4 regions of the Peribacillus sp. TH27 genome follow, and region 3 is predicted to be linked to each of the others. Evidence: riboswitches for the same ligand, from Rfam matches in the RefSeq annotation. Region 3 holds a riboswitch; each other region holds the start of a gene.
The links. Region 3 has a riboswitch for cobalamin ahead of nikA (nickel ABC transporter substrate-binding protein). Riboswitches for the same ligand answer to the same signal wherever they lie in the genome.
Positions count from the first base shown of each region.

Region 1: another riboswitch for cobalamin. It lies ahead of JFU24_RS14635 (hypothetical protein); the one in region 3 lies ahead of nikA (nickel ABC transporter substrate-binding protein).
Region 2: another riboswitch for cobalamin. It lies ahead of JFU24_RS17020 (ABC transporter substrate-binding protein); the one in region 3 lies ahead of nikA (nickel ABC transporter substrate-binding protein).
Region 4: another riboswitch for cobalamin. It lies ahead of JFU24_RS04015 ((2Fe-2S) ferredoxin domain-containing protein); the one in region 3 lies ahead of nikA (nickel ABC transporter substrate-binding protein).

Region 1 is NZ_JAEKEV010000002.1:2,762,378-2,769,840, forward strand. It holds gene JFU24_RS14620 (DUF4129 domain-containing transglutaminase family protein) at 1-2,041, opposite strand, end outside; gene JFU24_RS14625 (DUF58 domain-containing protein) at 2,038-3,234, opposite strand; gene JFU24_RS14630 (AAA family ATPase) at 3,234-4,190, opposite strand; cobalamin riboswitch at 4,392-4,611, shown strand; gene JFU24_RS14635 (hypothetical protein) at 4,771-5,316, shown strand; gene JFU24_RS14640 (ABC transporter substrate-binding protein) at 5,320-6,270, shown strand; gene JFU24_RS14645 (nucleoside hydrolase) at 7,352-7,463, opposite strand, start outside.
Region 2 is NZ_JAEKEV010000002.1:3,252,296-3,259,758, reverse strand. It holds gene cobD (threonine-phosphate decarboxylase CobD) at 1-422, opposite strand, end outside; gene cbiB (adenosylcobinamide-phosphate synthase CbiB) at 397-1,362, opposite strand; gene JFU24_RS17030 (heme ABC transporter ATP-binding protein) at 1,359-2,831, opposite strand; gene JFU24_RS17025 (FecCD family ABC transporter permease) at 2,837-3,892, opposite strand; gene JFU24_RS17020 (ABC transporter substrate-binding protein) at 3,855-4,823, opposite strand; cobalamin riboswitch at 5,002-5,178, opposite strand; gene JFU24_RS17015 (polysaccharide deacetylase family protein) at 5,266-6,129, opposite strand; gene JFU24_RS17010 (ABC transporter ATP-binding protein) at 6,257-7,099, opposite strand; gene JFU24_RS17005 (FecCD family ABC transporter permease) at 7,096-7,463, opposite strand, start outside.
Region 3 is NZ_JAEKEV010000002.1:693,745-701,207, reverse strand. It holds gene JFU24_RS04805 (acyl-CoA dehydrogenase family protein) at 1-140, shown strand, start outside; gene JFU24_RS30995 (acyl-CoA dehydrogenase family protein) at 137-1,213, shown strand; gene JFU24_RS04795 (ABC transporter substrate-binding protein) at 1,296-2,384, shown strand; gene JFU24_RS31205 (Spo0E family sporulation regulatory protein-aspartic acid phosphatase) at 2,901-3,026, opposite strand; cobalamin riboswitch at 3,655-3,843, shown strand; gene nikA (nickel ABC transporter substrate-binding protein) at 3,999-5,630, shown strand; gene nikB (nickel ABC transporter permease) at 5,667-6,605, shown strand; gene nikC (nickel transporter permease) at 6,608-7,438, shown strand; gene JFU24_RS04770 (ABC transporter ATP-binding protein) at 7,454-7,463, shown strand, end outside.
Region 4 is NZ_JAEKEV010000002.1:519,494-526,956, forward strand. It holds gene JFU24_RS04005 (sirohydrochlorin chelatase) at 1-172, opposite strand, end outside; gene cobJ (precorrin-3B C(17)-methyltransferase) at 191-1,846, opposite strand; gene JFU24_RS04015 ((2Fe-2S) ferredoxin domain-containing protein) at 1,861-2,229, opposite strand; cobalamin riboswitch at 2,381-2,570, opposite strand; cobalamin riboswitch at 2,782-2,977, shown strand; gene JFU24_RS04020 (energy-coupling factor ABC transporter permease) at 3,155-3,898, shown strand; gene JFU24_RS04025 (energy-coupling factor ABC transporter substrate-binding protein) at 3,900-4,214, shown strand; gene cbiQ (cobalt ECF transporter T component CbiQ) at 4,198-4,974, shown strand; gene JFU24_RS04035 (energy-coupling factor ABC transporter ATP-binding protein) at 4,993-5,838, shown strand; gene JFU24_RS04040 (YozQ family protein) at 6,029-6,250, opposite strand; gene JFU24_RS04045 (polysaccharide deacetylase family protein) at 6,689-7,423, opposite strand.

The DNA.
Region 1 (7,463 bases), 2.1 Mb from region 3:
ATGTTTGCCCTTCCGGACGTGCTAAACCAGCACGTTTTAATTGTTTCAATAATAATACATAGGCCGTCGTAAAATGAGAGCCAGATTTCTTTTTATAGCGGAGAATCTGCAGGTGCGGAATCCACTTCCTTCTAGAGAAATAACCAATTGTCACAAGCATCAGCAAACTTATGAGAGTGATAGAAGTCCATTTCAAGATTCCTTCCTGGCTTCCCACAAACCTGTCTCTAGATGATTGAGTATCCTTATCAGGGGTATCATGACGTTCACTAGTCTCCATCTTTTTCTGCTCTGCATTAGCTGGAGTGTCCGTCTCCGAATTCTTTATATCATCCTGTTTCAAGTCCGAATTGTAAAATTCAACTTCTCCAGTGAATCCCTTTGTTGGTTCAAAGGGAACCCAGCCAATTCCAGAAAAATAAACTTCTACCCAGGAATGAGCATTATTATTCGTTACCTTATAAACGGATTCACCCTTATAAATTGATTTTTCTCCTTCAGTATAACCCTTTACCCACCTAGCCGGTATATTGGCGGCACGTAGTAAGACGACCATTGCAGTTGAATAGTTGTCGCAATATCCAATCTGGGTCTCGAATAAAAATTGATCGACATAATCTTGATTTGCCTCCGGATACGCAACATCATCCTTTGAATAAACAAAATCAGGACCATCAAAATAATTTTCAATGGCTTTCGCTTTATCGTACCAATTTGTTTCATTAATTGTAAGCTGCGATGCCAATTCATATATTCGATTAGGTAAGCCCTCTGGAAGCTGAGTATTTTTATCCATTAAGACACCCATCGTTTCATCCGGCTCTGTGACCTTCCTTAGCTCAGCCATATCAAACCTCGGCATATCATAGGTCATTTCATATTCTTTCAATAGAAGGCTTTCGCCGTCTTCCTTTTCGGATATGATTTTGTCCATATCCTTATAAAACTTGAACTCTTTTCCTTTTTTACCCTTGACCTTTTTTAAATAACCTGACTGCGGATGAAGAATATGAGAATACAATTCCATCATGGATACTCTCGCTGACATTTCATCTGCTTTTACTACCTCCGGAATATCGTAAGTATTTAACGAAGTCATTTCCTGGCCGTTAGAAAAAGTAAAAAAGTCTATTCCCTCTAAGGAAACCCATCCTTTTCCAGTATAGACATCTTTGTTCTCCACTTTCCAGTAATGACCTGCAGGAGCATTGTTATAAAAGACAATAGAACTATCTGGCTCTATCGATCCGCCAAGTTCCGAATCATCTTCATCATACCCCACCCTTTTGTCTGTGGAACTACTATCTTCTTTCATCACTTTATCTGAATAAGAAGTAATATACGGAACTGGATCCCGCCATTGTGGAGAGAACTTAGGGGCACCAAAACCGAAAAGGACACTTATCAAAATCATCCCCGTTAGGATCAAGATCCATTTCTTGATAGGAGCCCTTGAAAACCTAAGCTGCTCCTGAATGGACAGACGCATCAAGGCCAGCAGACCGAGCATTGCAAAACCAATTATGATGATTCTTATCATTGCCTTATCACCATCATAGGGAGTAAATGTATCAAGTATCGATATAAAAATCACCGTTAACATAAAAAAGAAAAAGATACTTTGCTTCACCATCACCCAGTAATGAATCAAATATGTCACAAGCCAAAGAAGCAAGAAAAATAGAAAAGTTCGAAATGGATTTGAAAGTAACTCCCATTTGCCATCGTATATATTTGATAGATTGGCTGTAAAATCAAGCAGATTGCCTTTAAACCATGAAAATTCAAATAAAGCGGTTTTCGAATGAAGAAACTGTACTGAAATCATTATATAAACACTTAAGAGGGTACAGCGGATTAGCCAATGGAAGTGGAAATAATGCAGTAGTAGGGAAAAAATCACAAACAGAACAAAAACAACAATATTCCCTGTATCCGTGAGTTTCTCAACAGGCCTTAACCATTCTGTGATCAACAACAGACCAAAGGTATACAGAAGAACATGCATCCACTTTTCCAACAAGGGGGTTGAAACATTCATTTCATCATCACCTCTCGTCTGTCGTGTTGCAGATACCCCTGTTCAAGAAAGCAAACCTTTATTCCCCGTGATACTGCTGCTGCTCTTGATTTTTTTTCCTCATCTGTAAAGTCTGCTGGGTTTTTCACACAAAACAACGTTAATCCTTGATTAGCGCGGAATGCACTCAATACTTCTACCTTTTCTAATGTTAATTCCGAGACAATGAAAATCACAGCTGCGTTGGCCGGCAGAATTTCCTTCCTTATGATCCCGTTCCAAGTGGTTATCCTACTCGGTTTTTCTTTAGCAAGGCGGTTAAAAATCTTTCGTTTCTGGTTATTGCCTCCTCCAGTCGGTAAGATTTGCCTCGATCCCGTACTAGCGAAACCAATCTCTATGCCTTTTTTTAACATGGCATGTACAAAGGAAGCCGTCATTACAATTGCTTCTTCGAAGAAAAGCGATTCCTGATTATCAAGTATGATAAACACATCACGGTTTTTCTGAACTTCAAATTCCTTTGTCATGATTTCACTTGTTCTAGCCGTTGCCTTCCAGTTAATCCAGGATAACTGATCACCTGGCTGATACTCTCTAACTCCAGATACTACTGATTGTTCTCGCTGTGTTTTTTTTGTTGATCCCACTTGTCCCTGATTGAATACACGCTCAAGATCTCTGTAGGTAAGCTCATGATATGAAGGGAAAACAGTGATTTTTAAAGGTGAACTATATGTCGCTTCCTTTTCAAAGACGCCAAAAAAGTCTCCTGTCCTGAAACGGATTGTTTGAAATGTATGCTCACCCCGTGGCAAATTGTTCAAAGTATATGTCATACTGAATGTATGCCTGAAACCAGGAAAGACAAGTGTTTTTCTTTGCATCCCCCTATTTTCCAATTCCTTCGGCAACTCTTCCTCTACCATCAAATATAAAAGAGGCAGCCTGTTTTTACGGGTAACAGTTAAAGCTATTTCTACAGAATCGCCTGCTCGGCATTCTCTTTTACTGACCTTTCTCTCAACGATAATGTTATTAATCGGATAAAAAAGTAGAATCGTAGAGTACACAGCGAACGGCAAAAATGTATAAAAAATAAACCAACTGACAAAACCGCCTTGAAACATCGCAAAAGAAAAGGAAATCGCTATAAGTAATAACAAGCCAATCACACTCATGTTTTCCTTTAAGATGCTGATCAAGTTCCGCATTAGGTCACAGCTCTCTTCACAGGCACTTGAATCGTCGCGACAATCTCGTGAATCACCATGCCAGCATCCACTCCCTCATAATTCGCTTCTGGCTTCAGGATAAGTCTGTGGGCAAACACGAACGGTACTAAATATTGCACATCATCCGGTAGAACATAATCTCTGCCCTGCAAAAGTGCATAAGCTTGGGCCGCCTTCATCAATGCAATCGATCCACGTGGACTCACCCCTAAATATACTCTCTCATGCGTACGAGATCGATTAGCCAAATTAACAATATACCGCTTTATCGTGTCATCCACTATCACTGCTTTAGCCTCTTCCTGTAAAGCTATTAATTCCTCTAAAGTAATAACAGATTCTAACTCTTCAAGTGGTGCGGCATATTGAGCTCGATGCAAAACCTCAATTTCTTCGTCAACACCCGGATAGCCCATTTTCATTTTTAATAGAAAACGATCCAATTGCGCCTCTGGAAGTGGGTATGTTCCTTCGTACTCAATGGGATTTTGTGTTGCCATAACGAAAAAGGGTTTCTCCAATCCCCTTGTAACCCCATCAACCGTCACACTTGCCTCTTCCATTGCTTCAAGCAAGGCAGATTGTGTTTTCGGCGAGGTCCGGTTTATCTCATCGGCTAAAATAATATGGCCCATGATTGGTCCTGGTCTAAAAATAAATTCTTGTTCCTTTGGATTGAAAATTGAAACACCCGTTACATCTGAAGGTAGTAAATCAGGTGTGAATTGTATACGCTTAAAGTTTGCGCCTATCGATCTTGCCAGTGCTCTGACCATGACAGTCTTACCTACACCAGGAACATCCTCCAATAAAACATGCCCCCCAGAAAGAAGTGCTACGATGCTCAGTTCTGCTATATCTCGTTTTCCAATAATCACTTTTTCAATATTCCCTAAAATCTTTTCCAGTTTTTGATTTACCTGCTTATAAATCATACTCTACCTCCTGAGATTACCCTATTACTCTTATATAACACCTATTATATATTCTTTATACTCGATATGCGTTTTACATTAACATCCAATTAAACCTTACATTGTAAGTTTACTAGATAATTCGCAAACCATAAACGAATTTCTCTAAAAATATTCATACTGCTTTAGGAAAAAGGTATGGTAAACTGTTGCTAAGTGAATATAAACCTTGCAGAAAAAGGTGCTGACTTGTCAGCTTAATAGGGAATTTGGTGTAAAACCGAAGCTGTTTCCGCAACTGTAAGTGCTAATGAAATAAGATAAATACCACTGTTTGAGGATAAAGATTCACATCGATAACCATTCATCCTGTTCAAATGGGAAGGTTCTTAGAGTAAAATGACGCACGGGCCAGGAGACCTGCCTTTTTTATCGTATTATGCTCTTCGGAAGATAGGAGGATTGTACGGCAATCTTCCATCTTTTTCTGTTACAGATACATAGGTGATTGATGCCGACCAATGCCCTTGGTCGGCTTTTTCTTTTGCTGAGAAAAGCGATACTGAGGTGATTCATCTAACTATGAAGAGGAGGAAGAGTTATGGCAAAAAAGGATTTTCGTTTTTTATGCTATCCATACATGCGCGAATCCGAGTCTACCGTCGATTATGAAATACGTACCGACTCTTTGACGACACAAATTGGCTTGGCCGCCTCGCTTACAAAGGATGTTCCGGATGTATACCGAGATTTAATGGAATTGTTGCCGATGGCTTATCATTTAAATGGTTCAGTCCGTGGGAAATTGGCCATTACCGACAATGATCTGAAACGTCTAAGTGCCATCTACGACCATTATGTCGCAGAAGTTAAAGAGCATATTGAGACATTCGTGCTTCCGCAAGGTTCAACCGCCGCCTGTGTTCTGCATACTTGCCGTAGTGAAGCCAAAAAGTCGGTCCGTGCTTTACACAAGGTTAGTTTAGAAATAGAAATCCCTGAAATTCTCTTTGATTACGCCCATTTGCTTGCAAATGTTCTATTCGTGATGGCTGTCTACGTCAATAAGCAACATGGTATTGAGGAGATTCCTTTTATCAGTAAATCATACCCAACCAAACCCATGAAGAAGAAAACGGAGGAATAAATAATGAAGAGAAGCATACGATTTAGTTGGATTTCCACCTTGATACTTGCCCTTTTCCTTACCGGATGTGGAGTAACGGATGACCAGACGGCAAAGGAAAAGAAAGACACTAATAAGACAGAAGAAGTCAAAGCCTATACCGTTACCGATGATACTGGAAAGAAAATAAAATTTGATAAAGTTCCGGAAACAGTAGTTTCACTTCAACCAAGTAATACAGAAATTTTATTTGAACTAGGGCTGGGAGATAAGGTCGTTGGCGTGACCGACTTCGATAATTATCCAGAAGAAGCAAAGGATATTGAACATGTTTCCGATTCGGTGAATATCAATGCAGAGAAAATTATTTCCTTAAAACCAGATGCCATTATTGCTTATACCATTGGTGATGAAACGACGATGAAACCACTTGAAGATGCTGGAATCCCAGTATTCATTATTAAATCCGCGACAAATTTTGATGATGTATATGGGGATATTGGGCAAATTGCTGAAGTCATGGGCGTAGCTGAAAAAGGCGAAGAATTGGTGAAAGATATCCAAACCCAAATTACAAGTGTTGAGGAAAAAATTGAAACATTAGATGAAAAGGAACAAACCTATTTTGAAATTAGTCCAGCTCCAGAAATCTATACAACAGGAGCGGAAACCTTCCAACAAGAAATTCTAAAAACTGCAGGCATTGAAAACATCTTTGCCGACCAAAAAGGCTGGGTTAAGGTTTCAGATGAAGAAATTGTCAAACGAAACCCTAATGCTATCATTACAACTGCTACCTTTGCAGATGATGCTGTTGATGAAATTAAATCCCGTAAAGGCTGGGAAGATATCAACGCCGTGAAAAATGATCAAGTCTATCTACTTGATGAAAATATTATGTCACGTCCTGGGCCAAGGATTGGTGAAGCTGTAGAACTCGCAGCAAAGACCATTTATCCAGACTTATTTAAATAATGCGAAAGAAGGATGTTCCAAAGTTCTTGGATCATCCTTTCCTTTTTTACCTCTGCTTCCCTAAGTCCATCACTACAACCACACACTCTCCTGGAGCAGCTGCCCTCCATCGCTAATCCCTTATATTTCTCTTTTAAGGTCTCCCTTTGCAAATAACGAACCACCTGCTCTTCTTTCATCTTTATGCTAAGATGAATGCAATCTAATCATAAAAAATTCGAGGTAATGATCATGTATAAAAAATTCTTTATATGGGTCTTAGCAGTCGCCCTTCTTTTAGGAATTCTTAAAACCTTTCTAGGTATGTAGCAAAAAAACAGCCGTATGGCTGTTTTAAGAACACAGGTATTCACATACCTTTTAAAGCAATGTGAGAACTTCATTGAAAGTAAAAACACAGCTTATAAAAACATTAGTTTTGAAATTTATTTCGAAGGACCATTTAACTTTAGTTAAATGGTTTCCTTTTTATTTAGGCTCCGTTATACTACATTGTTGTTTTTTCCAAAAAAAGAAGACCACCCGAGTGCCAACTATTTTACATGTTTTATAAGTATAAAAACTTTATGCCCATGAATACGTGACTATTATGGAAAATACATTTCTTTTCCCCATAAAATAGTAACCTTAGACTTTCACTAATCCTTCCAATTATTTTATTAATCAAACGATTGATTAAATTTTAAAAAAACAAAAAAGCCAATATCGTTTAAGTGTTTTCCCTAAAGAGATTGTAGTATTAAGTTGGACTCCACCCGCACTCTTAAAAATACTGTGCGTTACCTGTAATCAATTCTAGATCATAAAAATGTTTATTTTGAAACTGCTCATGAAAACATTTCAGAAAGAAAATCGAAAAAGGACATCCAAATGAAAGGATGTCCTTTTTCCAGCAAATATAATGCTGATTTATTACCTATAGCCGTTGATTAAAACGATCCTTAGGTGAATATGAAACGTTAAAACCGCTAACTTTGAAAAGTATCAAACGGAGCATATCTCTTAACTAGTAATCCCCATGCAGAGTAATCGATATTCTTTAAAGTTCAAAGCTAGAGCCTCACATCATGAGTCCATGTCCTTATATAACTCGTTCCAAGAAATGTTTCACAAATCGATCTGCATCTACTTTTGTACAGACGCGAATCCTTGCCACACCTTCATGTTGACCGATTGTTCTACCTGTCTCTTCT
Region 2 (7,463 bases), 2.6 Mb from region 3:
TGAGGAATCAATCGATCGAGATCTAGTTGCCACTCAGGTGCATCAAGTTGATGAAAGTCTACCTCGCATTCGGCTGCTAAACAAGCTTCTGCATATTCCGCAAATGCAGGCTGAATGATTAAGACCTTTTTATTGGCTAACCTGTTCGCTACCAACATTATTATTTCCGCACCACCGTTACCTACCAAAACGGATTGCTCAAGAAGCGCTTCTTTTTTTGCAATTAATTTTGTCAATTCAACGGCATGCGGATCTGGGTAATTTAAGATTCCTTCGAAGAATTCGGACCACCGTTCCTTTATACATAAAGGAGGACCCAATGGGTTGATATTAGCACTAAAATCGAGAACCGATTCAGGCATTTCAATTTCCAGCGCTTCGTAAAGATAATGCGGATTAGAGCCATGAGAAGGTAATGCCAAGCGTAAGTCCCCCTAACCAAAGCATCAGTAAAAATATAAAAGATGTCCGATGCATGATGGTAATCGTTTTTTGTATATGTATTGCTTCTAATGGAACAAGTGGAACGCCCATCCTAGCACGGTCAGAAACTACTCCTTTGTACATATTCCGGCCGCCAAGCTGTACACCCAAAATTGCAGCAACGCCTGCTTCACACCACCCACTATTCGGGCTTGGGTGCTTTTTCGCATCATTGAACAAAATCTTCCATCTAGCCCCCAAGCTATGATAGCTGGATTTCGAGCTTAGCAGCATCAAGAAACCAGTGAGGCGACTAGGAATCCAGTTCACGATATCATCGAGCTTAGCTGAAGCCCAGCCAAATTGTCCATATTTATCATTTTTGTAACCAACCATTGAATCGCAGGTATTAATTGCCCTGTACATCATCGCGAGTGGAGCACCGCCAATTGCTGCCCAAAACAGTGGAGCCGTAACTCCATCACTCGTATTTTCAGCTACGGTTTCTACAGTGCCTCTGACTATTTCGGATTCATCAAGATCAGCAGTATCACGACCGACAATATAGGAAAGCTTTAGCCTCGCTTCAGGAAAAGCTTGTTTATTCAGTGGATGACACACATCCATTCCTGCCTGCTTTAAGCCCTTCTGAGCAATCGTCGTAGAAATAACAACAGCTTCCCATAAAATTCCCGCAAGCGGATGGATAAGATAAGCTAAATAGACAGTTAGACCTGTTGCCAATAACACCAGTGTTAAAACAATTACCAGCATGAAGAGGCCATTTCGCTTTTTATGTGTACCTCTATTGAATGCATGATCCAACTTGCTTATCAACGTTCCTATCCATTTAACGGGATGTGGCCAATTTGGTGGATCACCTATTAATAGATCAAAGAAAAAAGCCAGTGTAACAGCAAAAAGGTGATGGTAAATCATAGTTCCTCAATCCGTTTCCGATTTTTCTTTATTGCTTCTACGGTACAATCATATACACCGCGACTGATCAACTTCCCTAGCGGAGTAATGGTGCCTGCATATTGAAGTGCCTTCCCTCTTTGGGTTGCGGCAATCAAAATACTGTCTGTCGAAGTTCCTGTCGCCACTGTATTTGTCACCGTATCCAAAACACGCAAATCATGAAGCGCTTTTACTTTTGCCTCGGTCGCGGTGACAATGCTGTGGATAAAGGCCTCTTCTGCCAAGTGCCCATTTACAAAGATCCATGTATTTATGGTTCCTGGAGTGGAAATCCAAGAATGTTGGTCAGCTAAAGAGGCGTCGATGGCATTCCCTACTCCAGCCGTCACAATGATAAAAACCGAGAAATCATCATCTCTTAAAAACTTGAAGGCCACCGTATCGAGAAAGACAGCTGTCATCATTCCGACCGTTTCCTGCGGTTCAAAACCGTGTGTTTTTAAAAAGTCAGCCATTTCAGCAAAATGATCCTCGTAATTATAATCACGATGGACATGCCTATTCACGAAATGTTGATGCCAGCCCGTTCCTGAACCGGTCACACCAGAAGACATCGTTCTAAGCGAAATTGGTGAATTCAATTGAATTATTTCGTTGCCCACCGTCAAATAGGTTTCATCAATTTCCAAAGGTGCGAAATCACAGACATGCTTTTCCGGGACAATGAACATTTGCGGCTTCGGTAGGGCAGGATGCGGATGTTTTTCAATCGTCGTCCGGTATACCTCCTGGATCCGTTCCTGTTGGAGCACTTCATTCGGCACATTAATGACTTGAATTTGTCCTTTTTCAAGCAACATCAGCCGATCACAGTACAAGCCGGCCAAATTCAAGTCATGGAAGATTGAGATAACTGTTAGCTCCAGCTCCTTGGCCATTTTCCTCATTAAATCAAGAAGCTCCTTTTGATAGGAAAGATCCAAGTGGTTCGTTGGTTCATCTAAAAAAAGAATTTCCGGTTCTTGGGCAAGTGCTTGTGCCAATAAGACCCGCTGTCTCTCACCGCCTGATAATCGTTCAAAATGAAGATCCTGAAAATCCGCGACTCCCGTTTGCTTCATCACACGTTGGACAATCACCTCATCCTCAGAAGTCCAACTATGAAACCAGCCTGTTTGGTGAGCATAACGGCCAAGAGAAACAGTCTCTTTTACCGTATAAGAAAAGGCTAATGAGGAATGTTGAGGCAACACGGCTATAACTTGTGCAAGTTGTTTGGCCGAATACTCCTTCAAGTCTCTTCCCCTTATTCGTATGCTTCCTACCTTATAATCGAGAACCCCGCTAAGCATACTTAATAGCGTCGTTTTTCCGCTGCCATTTGGACCGAGAATCCCAAATAATTCCCCTTTATGTACGTCAAAAGAGACAGAGTCCAAAACAGCTTTATTGCCATATCCACCTGTTAACCCTTTAACTTCAAGCATGAATTCTACCCTTCTCTCCGTCTCTTTAATAAAATCAGGGCAAATGCCGGGGCCCCGATAAGTGAGGTAATTACACCAATCGGCAGTTCCGAAGGTGCAATAATCGTCCTTGCTACAAGGTCAGCCAAAATTAAAAATCCGCTTCCTACGAGCAAAGATAACGGCAACAAATGCTTATGATCTGGCCCCCAAATCCTACGAACCAAATGAGGAATAACCAATCCTACAAAGCCAATCGTTCCCGAAACAGCAACAGCTGCCCCAGTTAATATCGAACCAGCTATCAGAATCCACATTTTTCTCCGCTGAACATTCACACCCAAATGCTTTGCACGATCTTCCCCAAACGTCATCGCATTCAATTCTTGGGTATTCATAATCAAGATCAACGAACCAATGATAAAAAACGGCAAAATAATCGCGATATAATTCCAGCCGCGCATTGAAACGCTTCCCATCAGCCATCCGATGATTTGTCTTAATTCCTCGCCCGTCAACGCAATCATTAATGAGATGAAGGCACTTAAAAACGAGCTGAAAATGATTCCGGTTAAAATAATTGTTTCTACTTTCATCGATCGATCCATTTTTCTCGCAAAAGTTAGCACACAGAAAATCGTAAGCAATGAAAACATAATACTTAACGCCGGTAGGGTATATAAACCGATCAACGGCAATGATATATTCAAAAACAATGTCAATACAGCGCCTACTGATGCTCCTGATGAAATCCCTAATGTGTAGGGGTCAGCAAGCGGGTTCCTGAGCAGTCCCTGAAAGGCTGCCCCGGCAATCGCAAGCGAAGCCCCAACCAAACCTGCAAGTAATACACGTGGCAGGCGGATGTTCATTACGATATTCGTCAGCATCACATCTGGCTCAACTGAGATTGGTAAATGAAAAAATTCCTTGCCGATAATTTGTATAAGCGCGGGAATCGGTACTGACACCGAACCAAAGGAAATGCCAATCGTCATTGCGAAAAGCAAAAACAATAACGCAATCAAATAAGCAAACGCCCACTTAGTTGTCAAATAGGTTCGGATAGACTGATTTGGCAAGTTCCTCTACTCCCTCTATTAAGCGTGGACCAGAACGGGTCACTAAGTCAGAATGGACATCAAAGACTTGACCATCCTTAACAGCAGCTACATCTTCCCATCCTTTTCGGCCCGTCACTTCACTGATTGGATCTTTTGTATAATAACCATATGTTGTAATAATGACATCCGGATTTGCAGCAATCATAGACTCTTCGTCAATTTTCGCCCACCCGTCCAATTCGGCTGCTGCATTTTTCGCTGAAATTATGTTAAGCATTTCATTCATGAATGTATTTTTTCCAGGTGTATAAATATCCGGTGATGGCGAAACCTCTACTAGAACGGTTTTTCTTTCCTCATCCTTAACGGATTTAGCTTTTTCCTGAATTTTCTTCAGTTTCATTTTCATATTCGCAACGATTTCTTTTGCCTTATCATGTTCTCCCGTTGCCTGTCCAATCATATCAATAGACTCATACACTTCGTCAAAGCTTTGTGCATCATTGACTACAAGGACATCTATTCCAGCATCCTTAAGCTGCTGCAATCCCTCATTCGAATTATGGGCACTGGATGCATGAGCAAGAACAAGATCAGGCTTTAAGGAAACGATTAACTCCGTGTTCATTTCCATTCCGCCAACTTTTTCAATTTCTTTCGTTTCTTCCGGGTAATTATCATTGTCGGATACACCAACAACCTTTTTACCCAAACCAAGTGCAAAGACCACTTCTGTATTACTTGGTATCAATGTAACAATTTTCTTTGGTTGTTCTTCTATCGTTACTTTTTCACCCGTTGCATCTTTTATCGTAATCGGGAAAGCTTGGTTTTCAGTATGATTCGTTTGTTGCTTTTCTTTCGTTCCTTCTTTTGATGTATCATTGCAACCAACCATCATACCTGCAGTTAGTAACATCACTAGAATCAGACCATAGATTTTCTTCATTTTACATCCCCCACAATCTTTTAATTCAATTTCCGACCACCTAAAGAAAACGCACCCTGAAGTGAAGAAGCGAATTTCAAAACAAAAGCATCTCCCGTCAAACGGAAGATGCTTGTATGGCAACAATATAATTACGGACTCAGAAGGTCTGCCACACACCTTCCCATCCGCGTAGGTTACAGGTGTACGAATCTTGGCAGGTCTCCTGGCTAATGGTCATCGTCAACGGCACCTTCCCATATCTCACATACAGTGGTACACAGCCGCTAACTCCCATTTACAGTGGCGGGACCGCGTTGGTATTTCACCAACTTCCCTTTTAAGTCATTAAGACACCAAATCGTTCATATGTATATAATTTTCACTGCTTTTCATTATACACTATGTAAGAAATGATTATTATATGATTTTTCAGACTGATTCCGAAATACCTTGTCTTCAATTAATAACGTGATGCATTTTCAATCAGCGCTGCAAATCCATCGACTGATAATCCGGGTGAAATCCGAACTCGGTGCAGTGCATGCATCCCTTGGTCCCTTGAAGCTCCACCAGCTTCGGTGGTTACTGCCATCTTGTATCCAGCTTCTTCTGACAACCTAAGGCTCTCCTCGTTATACCGACCAACAGGATATGAAAGTACTGTCGTGTCCTGTTGGAGAATACGATCGAATAAATCCTTTGACTGTACCATTTCAGCTTCCTGCTGCCCTACCGTCATACGGTTAAGCTCAAGATGGTTGATAGTATGACTTTCAATAGAAATCCCATTCTCGCTCATCTCCACCATTTGTTCTTCCGTCAGGTGATGACTTTTTTCAATAGATTTCCCGATCATAAAAACAGTAGCTTTCATATTATATTCTTTTAATATAGGAAAAGCCTCCGTGTAATTATCTGTATAGCCATCATCAAAAGTAAGCCAGACACACTTTTCACTTGGCATCCGATTTTCCGTTAAAACAAGAAATGCTTCCCTAGGGGATAATGTATAGTAATCATTCTCCCGAAGCCAGTTCATTTGTGATTGAAATTCCTCTCTTGGTACCCGAAGGTTATTACCTTCAGAAATACTATGATACATCAATATTGGAAGTTGAACCGTGGACTCGGCTCTTATCCAGTTTCTCGTATCGATCTGTTCAGGATATAATCTGTCCTCCGAATTCTGCCCGACGTCATTCTCCGCTGCTGCAACCACTTCAATGTTATCTTCCGCAATCGGTGCAGCCGTCTTTGTACCTATATTCTCTAAAACCCCTTGTGAGCATGAAGGCAAAATTAAAATTCCCAGCAATGCTACCATCAATAAAACTCTGTATTTTCCCACTATCATTCTCCTAATTTTTTCTAGCATAATAGTACCAGAAAACTAGTAAATAATAAAGTATTCCATTTAGCGAAAAAAAAGGCAACCCGGTGGCTGCCTTTTTTTAACTAGTAAATCGACAAGTATTTTGATCACGCGGAATGCCTAAATCTTTCGGCACCATCGTTTCAATAAAAAAGTTCTCATCTTCTTCATAAATAATCTTCTTCATTTCAATTCCGAAGTATTCCTTCATCCGGGATTCTGTCATGACTTCCTGGACTTCTCCGTAAACGACCGGCTTTTGTTTGGCTGTCATTAACACATGGTCAGCAAGGAAAAACGCATGGTTTGGGTAATGCGTGTTTATGATACAAGAGATTTTCTTTTCTTGTGACAAACGCTTTAATGTCTGTAAAATCACAACCTGCTTTTGAACATCAAGATGGGATTCCGGTTCATCGAGAATGAGCACTTCCGGGTCTGATACCAGCGTACGTGCAATCAACGCTAGTTGCAACTCACCACCACTGACTGTATTGCAGGACTTCCCAGCAAGATGGCCAATCCCTACAGTTTCCAGGGCTAGGTGAGCGGCTTCACGGTCCTTCACGGAAGGCTGGGCAAGCGCACTGATGTATGGGGCTCTTCCCATAATGACCAATTCTTCGAGTGTAAAACCAAATACCATTTTATGCGCCTGCGGAACATAACCAATCCGTTTCCAGACGGTTTTGCGTGAAAGCGAAGGAAGCGGCTTTCCATCAATGAGCGTTTGACCTTTTTTCCAGTCCAGAAGACCTGTGATGCATTTTAACATCGTTGTCTTTCCTGCACCGTTTGGTCCTAGTATCGCCATTATCTCTCCGTCATTCAGCGAAAAGTTAATGTCTGTTTGGTAAAGGTAAGGAACTTCTTCTTTTTTCCGAGCATAAAAGTAATTTCCTCCCTGCACCTCAATTCTCATGACCAGCCACCTCCTGTTTTTCTAAGCAATATTGCGAAAAATGGTGCACCTATAATTGCCGTCAAGATTGAGAGTGGAATTTCTGTAGCCGTTACCGAGCGAGCCAGATTATCAATCAACAATAAATAGGCTCCACCGATTGAAAGAGATACTGGTAAGACTAGTTGATTGTTATTACCAACTAGCATTCTTGCAACGTGAGGAATAATTAACCCAACCCAGCCAATGATACCGCCTATCGCAACTGAGGCAGCAGTAATAAGTGTTGCGCCAAAAATAACTGTCCATTTCAAACGTGTTACTGGAATACCAAGTGATTTAGCTTCATCCTCAGGCAACGTCAATAAATTTATTCTCCAACGAA
Region 3 (7,463 bases):
CATTACCATCACAGAACTCGAATCCACGTTTTAATTCTTTGTTAGCTACAGCAATTTTACACTCCCCTGGTTTTACACTTCGTGGTGGTACAACAGAAATATTAAGGGGAATTATTGCAAAGGGGGCAGGAATAAAGTGATTGACTTAAGCCAGATTATAGAGGATACATCTCGGAAATTGTTAAAAGACTTATGTACAAAAGATCTTATTGATGATTCTGAAGAAGGTGAATTTCCAGTTAAATTATGGAAAATGTTAAATGAAACAGGCATGACGACTATAGGGATATCTGAAGAATCCGGTGGTTCTGGCGGTAGTCTAACTGATGCATTTAACTTCTTAAGAATTGCAGGAAATTTCTCTGCTCCGGTGCCTATCGCAGAAACTTTTATAGCGAATTGGATTTTATCCAAAGCCGGTTTACCTATATCAAATAAGCCTATGACACTAGTATTAAGTTCAAAAGAGCAAAAAATTAGTTTTACAGAAAAATCAAATGGTTATATTATATCTGGTTCAGCAAAAAACGTTCCATGGGCTCGTACGGCTCAAACAATTGTAGTTTTAGGAGATTCAGATGAAGGAAAAATGGTATTTATTGTAGATCAAGATGCATGTCAAATTGAGCCAGGAAAAAACCTCGCAGGTGAATCAAGAGATCACCTGGATTTCAAAAATGTATTTGTGGAAAATAAATCAGTTTCGGGGTGTGTGGAAATTGATGAAGATAAGATATTGTATTTAGGTGCATTAGTTCGTTCCGTTCAAATGACTGGGGCGCTAGAAAGAGTTTTAGAACTTAGCGTTGCGTATTCAACTGAACGAGAACAATTTGGAAGACAAATAGCGAAATTTCAAGCCGTGCAGCAACAGATAGCAATTTTAGCAGGTGAAGTTTCCGCAGCAAAAGCGGTTACTGATTTAGCAATCAAGGCGTTTATAGCAGAAGATGGAGAAAAACAAATCATGATAGCTAAAATTAGAGTAGGGGATGCTGCCAGTCTTGGGGTACCCATTGCACATCAAATTCATGGTGCAATGGGTTTTACGGATGAACATTCTTTGCAACATAGCACTAGAAGACTTTGGTCATGGCGTGATGAGTTTGGAAATGAGGATTTTTGGTCTCAAAAACTGGGTGAGGAAGTTTTAAGTTCAGGGGCGGATAATTTATGGGCGTTAATTACTTCGATGAACAGTAAGATTGTTTAACAGTGTAGTAGAAATGATATAAATGAAAGCGATTTCAAAAAATTACTTTCGACTAAACATCCAAAACAAGGAGGAATGAAAGATGAAAAAGATTCTTAGCTTGCTTGTAGTATTGATGCTGGCTGCTATGTCTGGCTGTGCCCCCACACCACAAAAATCAACCGGTGCCTCAGGGGAAGGAACTACAAAAAAAATCACTATTGCCGGCAATGGTGGAAAAATCGAGAAAATAATTCGTGAAGAAATTGCACCGAAATTCAAAGAAGAAACTGGCATTGAAATCAATTATATTGCTGGTTTATCAGGTGAGATTCTTTCAAAAGTAGAATTACAGAAAAAAGCTCCTCAAATTGATATTGCTTTCTTTGTTCCATTAGATGTACCTCGTGCAAATGAAAAAGGGCTTGTTGAAGTCATTGATGAAACAAAGGTGCCTAACTTAAAAAATGTTGATTCTCGTTTTATAGCTATAGATAATGTTGCCGCACCTGCATTTGGTCTTGTTAATGCTCCTGCATACAACACAGAATCTTTTAAAAAGAATAAAATCAAGCCAATAGAATCTTGGAATGACCTAGCGAGTCCTGCATATAAGGGGAAAACAGCATTTGCTGATATTTCTAACGACTGGGGCTTTAACACCCTATATTCTTTTGCGTTGGCCAACGGAGGTAGTATAGATAACTTAGAACCTGGGTTAAAAAAGGCAAAGGAACTAGCCGGATATTCCTCTACTTTTTATAAAAATTCTACTCAGATGATGCCCGCTATTCAACAAGGGGCAGCCGATGTTACTGTAATGGGAAGCTATGTAATTGCTGACCTAGCAGTAAATTCTGGTTTACCTTTGAAAATGGTCGTGCCAAAAGAAGGAGTATATATGCACGCCTTTAGTGCAACGTTGGTGAAAAATTCTCCAAATCAACAAGAAGCAATTGATTTTATTAACTACTTAATTAGTGAGGAATCACAAAAAACATCTGCAGAAGCAGGATTCTATCCTGTTCTTAAAGGTATGAAGCTACCTGAGAAATACGAAAGCGTCATTGGACTAAAAGAATCAGATAAGACATATAAGCCTGATGTTAAGAAGTTAGCTGAAATCCGAAGTGAATGGACAGACAGGTGGTCAAAAGAAGTAACGCCTGAACTTGGAAAACTATTAAAATAAATGTTTTAAGAGGCTCTCTATATTTTCGATAGGTTTCTAGTATGGCAATAGGCAACCTTGTAACGTTTGAAGCAACTCTAGCTAAGGTTCTTCAATTAGAGATTTTATTTATAATCACTTTTCTTAAATATGGATAATGGTGTGCATTTCCTAATATTCAATTGTATTCGCGTACTCTATCCAATAAAGGACCTCAATATGCAAGCTAAGCTCTCCTCACAAGAAAAGAGGGGAGTTTTTGCTTTCTTCCAGCTGCACTACCACTACCTTAATGAATGATATTTGCATATGTTTTTTATGTACGGATGATAGATGATAAAACGTATAAATCCGTTCTCTTCAGTAGGAGTTAATATGTTTTAAAAAACAGAAAGGAAATCAATTCTTTTCATGAACTTTTTAAGTAGGGATCCAACTGTTTTCCCGCTATTGAACCATGAAGCCCTATGGTAGAAAGGAGAAAATATGATCAATCAGGCTTCAAGCCTACTCTTAGTGGAGAAGCACCCTTACATCTTATTGAAGGCCTATTGGAGTTAGCGACTCCTGTTCATGCACAAGTATATTCAAGAGTTCATCAAGTTCTTGGCTCAAATGTAATGTTTTTGGTGAGGTGAATCCATGTTTCAAGGCTGTATTTATTAATTATTTCCTCATTGTATCTATTTTATTATGTAGCAGTTCCATACTTTCCAACGAAAATCCCCTCAAAACCTTTCCTTTATTGTAGTATATTTATTATTACATAAATTAGGATGATTTTAAATATTATAGTAAGTATTTACTTATTAAAAGTAAACAAATTCTGGCGGGAGCAATACAAATCTTCCTCACTATCATTCGATATATGTAATTACAGATAACTATTCATATAAAATTATTACTTCCATACATAACGAGCCGTTAAAAAACATCAGGACTTTAATTTGATATAGCATAAATTTGCAATAAAGAATATAATTTGTATTAGGTAAACTTTTTTTGATTTTATTTTCATATAGTGAATATCTCCATTTTGAGAGAGTTGTATTCGTAAAACTGTATAATTTAGGAGAATTTAATATTTGTTGAATTTTAAAGAGAACCTCTTTATTCTCCTTTTTACTAACTGTATTTCGTTTATTGCTAGATGGATAGGATTAGTAGCTGGGTTTATCAAAAATTACTTAGAGATGAAACTAATAAAGTGTTAAGAAGTAACAAATGGTTTCGACAAAATAATTTTAGGATAGACAAGCTCTATTATTTACTATGAAGATGAGGGAAAATTTCATATAGTATTGGAATGGGTATATTCGTTTAAAAGCGAATATTTAAAAGGGAAGCCGGTGCAAAATCCGGCACGGTCCCGCCGCTGTAATGGTGAGTCCTATGCAAGAAAGTCACTGGATAATATCCGGGAAGACGCATGGAGATGATGAACCTAAGTCAGAAAACCTGCCCGTTCTAAAAATGCTGTTAAACCTACGGGAGATAGGGAGGTGTTAGAGTGCTAGAAGACGAATTTGTTCTTAAATTATAAGCATTTCTGACCGTTAAATCTGGTTGGAAATGCTTTTTTATATTTCGTGATTTTTCAAATAGATAAAATTCCATAATTGAAGGTGAGAAAACATGTTTTTACTACGGTCTAGTTTATTCCATTCTTTTGTTGGACTACTAGTAATTTTCACAATTTTTGTTACTGGTTGCAGCAACACAACAATAGATCAAGAAAATACATCAAATAAAGATAAACAAAAAGTTGTTACTTTTTCATGGCCTGGGGATATAGGTGACTTAAATCCACACACATATTTTCCGAATGAGTTTTTTTCCCAGGCTATGGTATATGAATCCCTAGTTTATTACGGTGAAGGCGGAGAAATTCAGCCTTGGCTTGCAGAGAGCTGGGATATATCGAAAGATGGAAAAGAATATATATTCCATCTGAGGAAAGATGTTAAATTTTCCGATGGTTCCCTCTTTAATGCTGCAATCGTTAAGAAAAACTTTGATACCATTTTAGATAATCGCAAACAACATGAATGGGTGGAATTAATTAACCAAATCAAAGGTACTGAAATAATAGATGAATATACATTTAAACTTATTTTGAACAACGCGTATTATCCAACTCTTCAAGAACTAACTTACATCAGACCGTTGAGATTTGTAGGAGAAGCTGCTTTTCCTGACAGTCAAAACACATTTAAGGACGGACTCAAGTCTCCGATTGGCACAGGACCGTGGGTATTAAGCGAATATAAGAAAAATGAGTTTGCAGTTTTTAAAAGGAATGAACAGTATTGGGGTACTAAACCTAAAGTAGATAAGGTGGTTGTTAAAGTCATTACTGACGGTGAGTCAAGAGTATTAGCTTTTGAGAAAAAAGAACTCGACTTTATTTTTGGAAACGGAGTCATAAGCCAAGATTCATTCCAATTTTTGAAGAATTCAGGGCAATATGAAACCAAATTGTCAGAACCTACAGCTACAAGAACGCTTCTTCTTAATTCAAACAGAGAAGCGACTAAAGACCTTAAAGTTCGGTTAGCTCTCCAACATGCTTTTAATAAACAGGCTGTTATTGATAAGATCTTTTATGGTATGGAAAAAAAGGCTGATACTTTGTTTCCACCTACTTTGCCATACACGAAAATTAATATAAAGCCATATGAATATGATGCAGAAAAAGCAAAACAGTTATTGGATGAAGCCGGATGGAAACAAGTGAAGGGGAAACCATTTAGAGAAAAAGACGGAAAAGAATTGCAATTGGAATTACTGTTTAATAGTACAGACAACATCCAAAAGTCAATCGCAGAATTTACCCAAGGTGATTTTAGAAAGCTAGGAATAGATGTTAAGTTGACTAGTCAAGAAACTAATACTTTTTGGACAAATGCATTTCAAGGTGAATTTGATTTATTATTTACATCTACTTGGGCTGTACCATTTGATCCACATTCCTATTTAGCTTCTATGACGACAAATACGGAAAATGGTGGTCCAGATTATAACGCTCAATTAGGGTTGCCAGTAAAAAAAGAAATAGACCAGAAAATTAAGAAAGTATTATTAACTACAGACGAAGAAGAGAGAAAAATACTGTATTCAGAAATATTAACGACATTGCACGAACAAGCAATTTATTTACCGATATCTTATCAGTCTAATATAGCAGTGTATCAAAAAAACATTAGTGGAGTAGATTTTTTACCTCAAGAAGCTGAGGTCCCTTTAACTTCAATTGACGTTAATTGAAGTGGGGATACTTAAAAACAACTTAAGGAGTGCTACATGAGTTGGTTTATTTTTAAACGTCTCACAAGTTTAATTCCAATTTTATTAGGAATTTCGCTCATCACTTTTATCTTGCTTCACTTAATTCCTGGAGATCCGGCAGTAGCTTACTTAAGGGCGTCACATATACCTCCTACGGATGAGACAGTGGCAGCCCTTCGAGTTGAGCTTGGATTAAACAAGCCTTTATATGTCCAGTATTTTGAGTGGCTGGGAAAAGTGTTGCAATTGGATTTAGGGATGTCTTATGTGTCCAATAACTCTGTATGGGAAGAAATTGTGGTACATTTCTTCCCAACAGTTCAATTAACAATTGCTTCGCTTATCTTTATTGTTTTTATTAGTTTACCCTTAGGAATGATTTCTGCTATTTACAAGGGGAAATTTGTTGATCAGTTTAGCAGAATACTAGCCTTTGTAAGTGTCTCTATGCCAACCTTTTGGCTTGGCTTTCTCTTGATCTATTTTTTATCAGTAAAGTTAGATTTATTTCCTGTATTGGGAAGGGGGACTTTGGCTCATCTAGTGCTTCCTTCCTTGACATTGGCTTTTGCGTATATAGGTACGTATATGCGATTGCTTCGGGCTAGCATGCTGGGAAATTTGAATGAGCCATTTGTTGTTTATGCTAGAGCGAGAGGGTTGCGTCAAAGACTAATCGTTATCAGGCATGTCTTAAAAAAGTCCTTACTACCTGTGGTAACTGGACTTGGCATGAGCTTCGGTAACATGCTAAGCGGAGCGGTTATTGTTGAAACAATTTTTGCTTGGCCCGGCATGGGACAGTTATTTGTCACATCTATATTAAATCAAGATTATCCGATGATTCAGGGGTGTGTATTATTTATGGGCGTGATCTTTGTGGTCTGTAATCTTCTTGTGGATCTTACATATTCTTTCCTGGATCCTCGTATACGCTGGGAGGGAGAGAAATAAGAGTGGTGCAAAACGTGAAACGAAAGCTGATGACACATAAGCTCATGATGATCAGCATCATGATTATTTCCTTCCTGACAGTATTGGCTCTTTTTGCTCCTTTTTTGGCTCCTAATGATCCGAACTTGATTGATATCGTTCAGAAGCTGCAAGGGCCCTCCTCTCAGTTTCCATTGGGGACTGATCATTTAGGGAGATGTATTTTGTCCCGATTAATCTATGGAACACGAACCTCGTTGGGAACAGCTTTCCTTGTCATGGGATTAATGATGATTATTAGTATCCCACTTGGTATTTATGCAGGCTTTATAGGGGGGAAGGTTGATTATCTCTTCATGAGAATGTGTGACATACTCATGGCATTCCCAAGCTTTCTTCTGTCCCTTGCTTTAGTCGGAATTTTAGGACCGAGTCTTGGCAATCTGATTTTGGCGATGGTGCTTGTCCAATGGGTTTTTTATGCACGCGTCATTCGAGGTATGGTACTTAGTGTAAAGGAGCAAAACTTTGTCTTAGCAGCCAAAATATGCGGGACACCAAGGAGTAGCATTATCATCAAACATATCTTACCTGCCATCATCTCTCAAGTTGTTGTATTAATCTTTATGGACATCGGAGGAGTTATTTTGGCAATTTCTGGTCTCTCTTTTCTAGGTCTTGGCATACAGCCTCCAGATGCAGAGTGGGGAATGATGATCAATGATAGTAAGCCATTTTTTAGAGAAACCCCTTCATTGATGCTGTACCCTGGGATGATGATCTTCATCGTTGTGATTGCTTTTAACTTGTTTGGCGAAGCTTTGAGGGATGCTCTAGACCTAAAAAAGGAATAGAAGGGAGGATGGAAGATGGGACAAG
Region 4 (7,463 bases), 170 kb from region 3:
TTATGCAATTGTCAATGCCTTGGGATATACTTGGCGTGGCAAATTCCAAGAAGCATGTTTCAATTAATAAAGAGTCGTCCATTATTGGAATCATATTTTTAATAAAATGAATAACTTCTTCGTTTCCAGAAGCTAGTCTGCTTCCATGTCCTACGAATAATACTGCTTTCATTTGTTATCCCCCTCTTGATTAGTCTTCACAAGGCGCAGGCTCTATTTTTATTTTGGGAGCAATGTCTTGATATAAATAGCCCTGTATCTTTTTCGCCCGTTTGAAATATTTAAATAGTCGTTCATTAGGATGAGCATTTTGTTTATATTCGTTGACAATGTTTGTAATTAATTCAACTAGTTGATCCGGTTCAATTCCTTCTGCAACTGGTTGACCAGGATGAGCCGTTCTGCCAACAGGTTTCGCTCCAAGGAATAAATCAAATTTCCCTTTTCGGAAAACGATCCCGATATCATCCATCACTGCACTATAACAAGCCATTCCACACCCATTAAAACCAATGTTCAGTTCCTTAGGCATATCAATCCCACCAAGCACCCTCTGTATTTCATCCGCGTAAGGAATGGATTCCACTTTTTCACCATCACAGAAATCACAGGCTTTTAAAGTCAATACATCCCCAATTGGCGATAATAAAAAGTTTGCTGATTGCAATTTTCCAGTAATAACTTCTGGATCTGTTGTAGGAATCTTTAAAACGATTTTATGATTTGGCGTGTATTCCATCGTTCCCTTTTCTCCAACAACTTCTGCAAGTGTCATCATTTGTTTCGGAGTAAATTGCTTGTTCGCCACACCTGGGCTAACGGCAAGCTCGAATACCGACTCAATTTTTTGCAGAACAATCGGCGTAATTGATTGCTGAACTGTTTGACCCTTAACTCTTGTGAGTGCTTCCATTGCCACTTCAAAAGAAGTGCTCTTTTTTTCTGGTGCTTTTGTAAGCAATCCAACTCCGCCAGTCGACTCGGTGTACGCTTCCTGCATAGAACCTGTTTCTTGATCTAATGCCCAAGGTTCTGCTTCTTTTTGCAAGCGTTGATGCGGCTTCAATGGTTGCTTTTCCGAATTCAATGTATACTTTCTTTGATATCCACGTGGCGTGATGATTTTGTCATCATATAAAAAGGTAGATGAATTTCCAATAATGACGGTTGTTAGCATCCCTATATCGTGATTTAACATGTCTTTCAAATTGGTTATCACAATATCCTGACGATCGCGATAAGCACTTTTCACCAATCCGACAGGTGTTTCGGGTGAGCGGTAACGCAGTAAAATTTTCTGTGTTTCAACAATTTGCCTAGTCCGTCTACCGCTTCGAGGATTATAAAGTGCAATGACAAAGTCAGCCATTGCTGCAGCCTCCACTCTTTTGGCAATCAGATCCCAAGGCGTTAAGTGGTCACTGAGGCTGATGGTACAGGAATCATGCATGACAGGTGCACCAAGTAAAGACGCACATGAATTGATGGCAGAAATACCAGGAATGATTTCAATGGCTACTCCCGTTTCTTCTTTCCAGCCTTTTTCAATCAATACTTCATAAACCAGCCCTGCCATTCCGTATACCCCTGCATCACCACTCGAAATTACAGCCACTTTCTTTCCCAACTCCGCCTGTTTCACTGCTTCTTGTGCACGTGATACTTCTTCAGTCATACCTGTACTTATAATCGTTTGATCTGTAAGAAGGCCCTGTATGAGTTCCACATATGTTTTGTAACCAATGATGAAGTCACTTTCTTGAAGGGCTTCTACAGCACGTTTGGTAATATGTTCAAAATTCCCTGGTCCAAAGCCAACGACAAATAATTTACCGTTTGTACTCATTTAGACATCTCCTTTTACAACTTGTCTTTTGAAATTCCTGTTTGAGCTGGAAAATCTGGATTAGGAGTCATTTCTCCATTAGTAAATTGGTAAATCATCTGTGGAATGAACTTCTCATCATCGAGATTACTGACAATCTCTCGTCCAAAATCAGGTGAATCCACTCGATACCATGTCCCTTGAGGATAAGCAATCACAACGCAGGCATCCTTACACCTTCCGTTACAGCGAGTTCTAGTAGTATGAATTTTTTGATTCAGACCTTGTGAAGTAATTTCATCACGAATTGCTTGCGTTATTTCTTCGCCACCTTTTTTCATGCAACTGCTGCCGTTACAAATCAAAAGATGCGAATTTGTGCCTTTTAAGTTCCAAGTTGTCATCTTCTTCCTCCTAAATCTGAGAAAAGGCAAAATAAAAAACCTTAACTGTTAGAGTTAAGGTTTTAAAAAAACTATATGAAAAGGGAGCCTCCAGCAAGCAAAGTGAAACTCTCAAAATCCCCATAGTCCTTCTACCTTTCCCTCCGAAAAGTATCACACAATTTTAAAAGCAGGTTTCCTGGCTTACGCTTCAATTTACTTTTGTCCCTTCCCAGCTCTAGGCCAGTGGTTATCGACAATTTCATCAGCGTTACAGTAGCGGGGGTCGCATCGGATTCTCACCGATTTCCCTATTATCCCTTGCGTGTTCATACAAGAGCACTTTTAAATTGAAATATTTGGTTTTATAATAATATATTTCTAGTTAACTTTATCTATCATATAACAACTTTTTTAAAATTCAATAGTTTATTCCGACTGTTTTGAAAAGTTTAATGGTGAAAATCCAGCTTCATGCCTATCCTCACTGCGATTTTATCCTTCTCAAAAAAAATATGAATAGAGTGTAGATGGAATCATTGCTTTATGGTACAATAAACGAGAATTTTCAAAAAATTACATAAGTTTTATGGTGCTAGATTCCTCGGAATTTAGCTTAATAGGGAAGTCGGTGTAAATCCGGCGCGGTCCCGCCACTGTAAAGGGAAGTCCTAATACGTAATGAATAATCCACTGTCAAACGCGATGGGAAGGATGTATGAGGATGATGATCCAGAGCCAGGAGACCTGCCATGAAGCGTGAAACTGTTTACAACCTACGAGGATGGGTGTGCGGATCAGGCAGCTAAGCTAATATTTGTATTATGCTGCAAACTTACTGTTCATTACGCACTTCTTTCTTTTTGAGAGAAGTGCTTTTTATGTTGCCCGCCACTTCTCTTCTCAGCTTTAATCATTAAAAATAAAAGCGTTGAAAGGAGAAAAAATGAAAAAAGCCAATTGGAAAATACTTTATTTTGTCATTTTACTACTCTTCGTACCAAAGAAAGCAATGGCCATGCATATTATGGAGGGCTTCTTACCGATCGAATGGGCGATATTCTGGTGGGCTGTGACACTTCCATTTTTAATCTTGGGTTACCGTTCTATTAGGTCTAAAGTGAAGGAAAACCCAGAAACAAAAATGATGCTGGGTCTGTCTGGCGCATTCGTTTTTATTTTATCAGCCCTAAAAATCCCTTCCGTTACAGGAAGCTCTTCACACCCTACCGGCGTCGGTTTAGGTTCAATCTTGTTTGGGCCACTGGCCATGAGTGTCGTCGGTTCTATTGTTCTGTTATTTCAAGCTGTATTACTAGCTCATGGAGGACTAACTACGCTAGGAGCCAATGCCTTTTCCATGGCTGTTTGCGGGCCGTTCATTGCTTATTTTGTATTCAAAGGCGCTACTAAATTAGGTTGGTCCTTCTCTCTTGCTGTTTTCTTAGCAGCAGCTTTCGGAGATTTGGGCACCTATGTGATAACTTCTGTACAACTTGCTTTAGCTTTCCCATCGGAGGTAGGTGGATTCATGGCCTCATTCACTAAATTTTCAGGAATCTTTGCCCTTACCCAAATACCTTTAGCAATCAGTGAAGGTTTATTGACAGTCGTTGTCATGAATTTCTTGAAGAAATACAATCTAGGCGAATTGAAATTACTGCGAGTGTTATCTAAGGAGGCTCGTTAGCATGAAAAAAAGTTTATTGTTGCTTTTTCTAGTCGTCATACTTGCTATAATTCCGTTAATCACCCAACAAGGAACAGAATTTGGTGGAGCTGATGGAGTGGCGGAAGAAGCCATCACTAAAATCCAACCAGAATATAAGCCTTGGTTCAACAGTATCTGGGAGCCGCCAGGTGCAGAAACCGAAAGCTTATTGTTTGCTCTCCAAGCCGCGATTGGCGCCGGATTCATAGGATACTTCATCGGCGTTATGCGACAAAAAAATAAACAGTCCGTTCAAGAAAAGGACGAACAGGCAAAACATGTTACTCATAGATAAATACGCCTATTTCAACCGGCTAAAGCATGTACATCCTTTAGAGAAAATGATTTTTGCCCTCTCCCTTTTGTTGTTTTCTTTAGCAGTGAGGGATACGACCGTCTCACTCATCACCTTTACCGTGATGAGTGCTTTAATCATTTTCGGGGCAAAAATCCCAATCTCTTATTATCTAAAATTACTCTTATTACCTGGATTTTTTGTACTATCAGGTACAATTACCATCCTTTTTTCATTCGCAAGTAAATTCACTTCGATACCAAATGTATGGTGGTCCTGGAATTTCGGCAGCTGGCAAATATTTATCAGCGAAGACAGTATAAAAACGGTAATTGGTCTAATCGTTGTTGTATTAAGCAGTATCAGCTGTTTATATTTCCTAACCTTAACTACTCCCATCACAGTTATACTATATGTATTGCGTAAGCTGAAACTGCCTTCATTGCTGATTGATTTAATCGAATTAACTTATCGCTTCATCTTTATTTTTTTAGATACAGCTATGGCCATTCATCAATCACAGTCATCACGGCTTGGGTATAGTTCAGTGAGGAAGGGAATTCGATCTCTCGGGTTACTCATATCTTCCCTGTTTTTAGGAGTGTTTCAGCGCTCTGAACAATTAACGATGGCAATGAACGCAAGAGGGTATCAAGAGAATATTTCATTTATCGATGACTCTTACACTTATTCCTCTCGTAATTGGCTGATTACCATTGTAACTCTAGTAAGCTTATTCTTTATTTATAGATATATATAAATTGGGGGCAGTTCGATAATGGAAGAACATATTTTTAATATAGATGGCCTCACCCATCAATTCGCAGATGGGACGTTCGCATTAAAAGATCTTTCTCTTACTATTCAACAAGGTAAAAAAATTGCTTTATTAGGCAATAACGGTGCCGGTAAGTCAACTTTATTCCAACATTTAAACGGTCTATTAAAGCCAACAACAGGATCCATCAAATTTAAGGGAAAGAAATTAAAATATGACAGAAAAACATTATTACTATTACGAAAACAGATTGGAATCGTTTTTCAAGACCCGGATTCACAACTTTTTTCCGCTAATGTTCAACAGGATATATCGTTTGGACCGATGAACTTAAGTTGGGAAAGAGATGTCGTGCGGGAGAAAGTTGAATGGGCGATGGCCCAAACAGAAGTAACAGAATTGAAAGATAAGCCCACCCATTTTTTGAGCTTAGGACAAAAGAAGCGTGTTGCCATAGCTGGTGTGTTAGCCATGGAACCCGAAGTCTGGATCCTAGATGAGCCTACGGCGGGATTGGATTCTTATTTTTCCAAACAGATTATGGCTCTTTTGGATAACATCCATCTCCCTGATAAAACAATCATTTTATCAACCCATGATGTTAACTTAGCCTATCAATGGGCTGACGAAATCATTGTCATGAACGATGGAAAGGTCATATATCAAGGAGATCCTGTCACTATTTTTCATCATGAAGACCTTTTGTATCAAGCACATTTAGAAAAACCATGGATATTTGAAATGTTTCAATCACTTATTCAATCAAAGATATTCACAGAAAAAGACCCTGCCCCTAGAACGAAAGAAGAATTACTTCAAAAAATGGAGATTGAAAAGGTTAATTAAGAAGCAACCCCTAGCCTGTTTCATTAGGTCAAAACAAACTAGGGGATAAAATGGAGATATTCTTCACTATCCAGGTAATTGAGTCGGTACCCCAATACCTGGATAGTTTTAACCTCAGAGAAACACAAGTAGCTGCAAAGTATCACTCTTGAAAGCTCATGCAATGCCCTGGTATTTATCCCTAATTATTTTATTGGCTTTCTTCTTCAGCCTCTTCCCCTTTTATCTCTATATTCTTTCCGTCTACATCATCAACTATAGATTGCATTTCACCTTCCGTATAGGTATCCGAAACTTGCTCGTGGGTTTTAGCAAGCCCATAGGACAATGTATCCTTTCGTTTATAATCACTGACGTCATAAATTCTTCCAGCTATATCTAAAGAATCCTTTTTTGATTCCTTGCTATCCATAGAATTCACTCCTTATTTCGAATTATTTTTATCTTGCCTATTTTATTAAAACAGGGAAACTTGGTTTCATTTGTCATCTCATATAGATTGACAGCATGAAGTAATAACAATGGTATTTTGCGTAAAAAATAATCCAATATTCAATAAAGATAAAAAAATGATTTATCACTGATTTAACAACCAGAGGGTTCAATCTTATTTGAATGGGAAACATGGAGGTATTTCAGTATCCATATCCATCATTCCTATCCATTTTTATGAACTCCGTTTAATGTTATTTTTTCAAAAAAGCGCCCAATTGAAGTTGAAGAATGAGGTTAATTTCATCCTCCTTTTTTATTTGAAATTTTCCTTGTTTCTGATCCATTAGCTTATAAGCACTATTACTTTTCCCTTAGGTCCAATAGAAAAAGCAATTACTTGGAATAGGAACCGCCTTCATTCTCTGTCAACAATCTTTGCAAAGTCGTCAAGGCTAGTTGAATATTTGATATAGATTCGTGGTAAAAGATAGAGTTCGTCTTTAATGCCCTTCTCAGAAAATGGTTCAGGAGTTGTCGTAAGTCCAAACAAATAATATTTCTTCGTTTCTGCTACGACTTTGTCATTGAAATTCCCGTATGGATACGCAAGTGCATAAACTGGTTTGCCCGTTATTTTTTGAATTTTATCTTTGGACCCTTTCATTTCATATTCATAATTTTTAATTTTCGTCAAGTCAGGATGTGTAGCAGTATGAGACTGAATTGAGATCATACCCGAATCAGCCATCGTTTTCAAATCCGATTTCGATAATCGGTTTGAGCGACCAATAAAGTCAGATATAACAAACATGGTACCAGATGGTTTAAAACGTTCGTTTTTCAATTTTTGAAAGATAGCAAATGCATTCAGGTTGTTTTTGTATCCGTCATCAAAGGTAATGAAAATGGGTTTGTTTACTTTATTAATGTCTTGCCATCGATCAAAAGTTAATAATGTGTAGCCATGGTCTCGTAAATAAATCATTTGTTTCTCGAAATTCTTTGGGGTTACATATAACTCCATAGAACCGTGTCCATTAAACTCGTCAATCGAATGATAAATTAAAATAGGTACTTTTCGTTGAGCAATAACTTGAGATGGAAAAATTAAGATAAGAAGACATAGGAAAAACATTGCTATCTTTTTCATAAAACTCCTCGCTTTGTATCCTTTTTATATCTTTTCAATT